Regions from separate parts of the Carnobacterium mobile DSM 4848 genome, predicted to be linked through region 1. Evidence: riboswitches for the same ligand, from Rfam matches in the RefSeq annotation. Region 1 holds a riboswitch; the other holds the start of a gene.
What was found. A riboswitch is a leader RNA that binds a small molecule or an ion and turns the genes downstream of it on or off. The one in region 1 is predicted to bind magnesium.
Positions count from the first base shown of each region.

Region 2: it holds a riboswitch for magnesium, as region 1 does, so the genes downstream of both, mgtE (magnesium transporter) here and mgtA (magnesium-translocating P-type ATPase) in region 1, are expected to answer to the same signal.

Region 1 is NZ_JQMR01000001.1:1,059,718-1,061,925, forward strand. It holds gene mgtA (magnesium-translocating P-type ATPase) at 1-978, opposite strand, end outside; M-box (ykoK) riboswitch at 1,332-1,497, opposite strand; gene BR87_RS04935 (M3 family oligoendopeptidase) at 1,651-2,208, shown strand, end outside.
Region 2 is NZ_JQMR01000001.1:1,973,418-1,975,625, reverse strand. It holds gene mgtE (magnesium transporter) at 1-1,023, opposite strand, end outside; M-box (ykoK) riboswitch at 1,484-1,647, opposite strand; gene BR87_RS09405 (GNAT family N-acetyltransferase) at 2,155-2,208, opposite strand, start outside.

The sequences.
Region 1 (2,208 bases):
TACTTTTTTCTTAGACATTGTAATTGCGCCTTTAGCTAAGTTGCTTGTGATGATCATCGGCAGCATTTCTGGTGTGAGGCCGACTGCTACTGCGATTGAGAAGAAGAACGCCTCCCCCCAATCGCCTTTTGAAATCCCATTGATCAAAAATACAATAGGCACCATAACCAGCATAAAGTTGATCAATAATTTACTGACATTTTTTACTCCGCGGTCGAAACTCGTTTCTCCTCTAGATTTAGAAGATTTAGCAGCAATGTCTCCAAAGAAAGTATCTTCTCCCGTTTTTAATACGACTACTTTTCCTTGTCCGCTCAAAACATCTGTACCCATAAAAGCTAAATTGTGAAGGTCCAAAGCCGTCATATTCGCGTCTTTTTTCTCATTCTCGATATGAACAAATTTTTCAATTGGCATTGATTCGCCCGTTAATGACGATTGATTGACGAATAAGTCTTTGGCCCAAATCAAACGAGCATCAGCTGGAATCAAGTCTCCTGTCGACAAATTAATAATATCTCCAGGAACCACTTCATCAATTGGGGTTTCTTTTGTTACCCCTTCTCTGGTTACTGCACAAGTGGTTTCAATCAGCTCTTTTAAAGCTAAGCTGGCTTTTTGAGAACGGTATTCTTGAATAAAATGAAGTCCCGCACTAAATAAAATCATTAGGCTCATAACAATACTAGCCTCAAAATCTTTAGTAGCAGCTGAGACAACTAATAAAAGTGCTAAAACATAAATAAAGGGATCTTTGAATGCTTGGAGCAACAGTAAATACCAAGGAATCGGTTTTTGGGAAGCTACTTCATTCAATCCAAATTCTTCTAAGCGTTTTTCCGCTTCTGATTTGCTTAAGCCTGATGCTTCTGTCTTCAATTGTTTTAAAACCGCTTCTTCTGTCAAGTAACCTAGTTCTTTCAATTGATTGTTTTTAGATTTCTTTTCTGTATAAATGTGTTTTTTTTGATTTGCCATCATTTTTTCCTCCTCTTGTCTTACCGGAAAAAATAAGTTTTACTACACTCTTATCCTAACTAAGAGGTTTATGGTAGGTTTACTTATTTTTTCTTTATTTTTCCAACAATCATCATCTGGATGATCACTACTAGATCCTTTTTCCATACCATTCACCTCTTTCCCATTTTGTTAGGTTTTGTTCTACTGAAAACTAGCTGTTGCTCATAATGGATAAGTTTTTCAGTTTAATCGACACAACAAAAAAAGTACATACTCTATTCCGCGATAGAGTATGTACCTGAATTGTTTATCTCAAATAAACGGTTCACATATTTAATACTGAATGAAGTGCAAAACAAATAAAGACACAGTATTAGTTCTCCATCGTCGAGTTTTAGCACTATATGGCGTAGATTATTCATCAGCTACATTAAATATGGCCTTAATTCGACCATCTCTGTTGACCCATTGGTGTCTCTCGACGTTTTTGGGCAGCAGCATATTTCCATATAGGAGCCTCACCTAACAGAAGCTTATTCATTTCTTGTCACCTACTAAGCTAACTCATCTCAGCGGAGATGTCAACCAACACGCTGGTTTTAATTTTCCGTAATTTACAAAAGGATGGTTTTAAACTAAGGACAACTAGATTATAATAAAAGAAGACACATGCAGAAGGGAAGTTTTTAAATGAAGTACAGTATGAATTGGGACCTAGATTCTATTTTTTCAGGCGGCAGTCATTCCACAGAATTACAAGAAAAAATAACGTTGATTCAAGAGCAATTAACTGAATTCTCTACTGCTGTTAAAGAATGGAACAGCAAAGAGGATAAGCCTTATTTCCATCAATTTTCTTCTATTTTAGGACTACAAGAAAAACTCACTTTTGGCTTAACACAAGTACATACTTTTGTTGAAGCTGTTCAGTCAGCTGATGTCAATGATAAACAGACTACTACTTTATTTGGACAAATATTCTCCTTGAGCAGTAGTTTCAATACGATCCAAACTATCCTCACAAAAAAACTTGTTGCTATGCCGGAAGAGGAATGGAAAAAGTTACTTGCTTTGCCCGAATTCCGTCCGGTTGAATTTGTCTTACAAGAGACAAGAACACAAGGAAAAGAATTATTAAGTGAATCCGAAGAGTCTTTAATTAACGCTCTTTCGATTGATGGCTTCCAAGGTTGGAGTGACCACTACGATACTTTAGTCGCTACTATTGAAATTCCATTTGAAGAACAA
Region 2 (2,208 bases), 910 kb from region 1:
CCCAATAATTGCTGCTAAAACGAGGTTCTGATAAAAAATGCCGACGACGAGTGCTAAAACTGCTCCTGCCGACAATCCAATCATCATTCCTGCTAAGAGTTCTTTGAGCACATTCTGCCAAAACTCTTCTCTGGTTCTTTCTTCTCCCATCGAAATATTTCGAACTGCAACTGCCAATGATTGTGTTCCTACATTCCCAGCTGAATCCATAATAATTGGAATAAAAGCAGCAAGGATAACTACTTGACTCAATGTTTCCTCAAACGAACTGATCAAAGAAGCACTGATCATTCCTAAGAAAACAAGAATGACGATCCACGGCATCCTTGCACGAGCAATTTGCCATGCACTCTCTTCTCCTCGTTCCGTTTTGCTTTTCGTTTTACGGATAGCAGAGAATTCATTAAAATCTTCTGTCGTTTCTTCAACCAAAATATCCATCACATCATCGACCGTCACAATTCCGAGCATCACATCTTCATCGTTCAAAACAGGAACGGCCAACAGATTATAATCTTGAATCATGCGAGCAACCGCTTCTTGGTCATCATTCAGACGTACAAAGGCTAATTGAGTCAACATTACATCTTGGACTTTTGTATCTTCCGGATTCAAAATTGTGTCTCGCAAAGATAAGATGCCTACCAATCTGCTGGTTGTGTCTAAAACGTAAATATAGTAGACCATTTCTGCTTCCTTAGCAATAGTACGTACCATCTCCACTGTTTGCTGCACAGTATGTTCAGGAGAAACGCTAATAAACCCTTTCGTCATAATGGATCCCGCAGTTTCTGGTTCATACGCGAGCATTTCTTCTACTTTGCTTCTTTCTGCTGTGTCTAAGAAATTTAAGAGAACTTGTCTTTCTTCGTCATCTCGGTAAGATAAAAAGTTTACCACATTGTCTATCTCCATATAATGGAATAAGTTCGCAATGTATTCAGGCGAGAAGGCTTCATAAGCTTCTGTTTGATCAGCAGGATCCATCCATTCAAATAATTCCGCAAATTCTGCTGGTTCCAAAAAGCTCTCTACTTTTTTCTCTTTTCAGGATATAAGAGGTGAAAAAGTTCAACTTGATCATTTGTATGAAGTTTCAAAAATAGCTTACGAAATTTTTTACGGTTGTTTTCCTTTGCGGCTTTGAAGATTCCTTCATAATAGGTGTTTTTTCTGTCATCCATTCTTTTCATTACTATCATTCCTCTCAGGAAGGCTCATTAAAAGTGCTCCTTCTTCTTGTATTCGTTTTTGCATTATATGAATAAAACTTTTCGATTTTTTCATCTGTCGACAAGATGGAATAGAATCCACTTGAACCACCCCCTAGAGAACTTTATAGTAATGAAACAAGCTAATAACAAAAACAGTTTTCTCTTGTTGTTTTTCATTTACCATTTAACTAAAAAAGAAATAAAAAAAAGCACGCTTCGAAGAGCGCGCAAAACAACTGATAGACAGTTGATCAAAACGGATTTAATACCAGCACCCCTTCATTGAGTTTCAGCACTGTACAGCATAGGGACGATCCCAGCTGCGTTAAAAATTTCCTTAATTCGAAAATTCCTGTTAACCCATTGGCGTCTTTGGACGTTTCTGGGCAGCAGCATATCTCTAGTACAGTAGCCTCACCTAACAAGGCTATTCAATTCTTTCTATCTCTCTTATTCATTGTAGGACAAACAAATTTAATATTCAAGCTAACTTCTTTATTATTTGGTAAACCTTTGATATAATCTTATTCATAAGAAGGCCTCTTTCATTTATGTATTTGCCGCTCAAGCATACATTTATGATAGAACGCCTTCTTTCTTTTTTGGGTTCTATTATTTTTAGTGTTGGTAAGAAGAATGAGTCTATTCCACAACTTGAAATTTTCGGAGGAATAGCGGCTCCTTGCAGCCATGTAAAGGATTCAATGCGAATTACGAAGCGGTTAAGCTTCGTTTGAGGCTTGAAAGGCTGGAGACATGTAAGGCTCCAGTCGTTCCCATGACTCTTGCAAGCAGACGCGTAAATTCCGGAGGAAATTTCATTATTAAGCATGACCAACACAATTCGATAAAGAACCTCTTTTTGCCAGTAAAACATGATAGAATCTCGAGAACTATTTTACACATACCTTTTTGAACGACGCTTTTTAGGATAGAAAAGTTAATCGTTTCGCTCTATCTGATTGTACTCATTTTCCCAATCTGATTTAAGCAT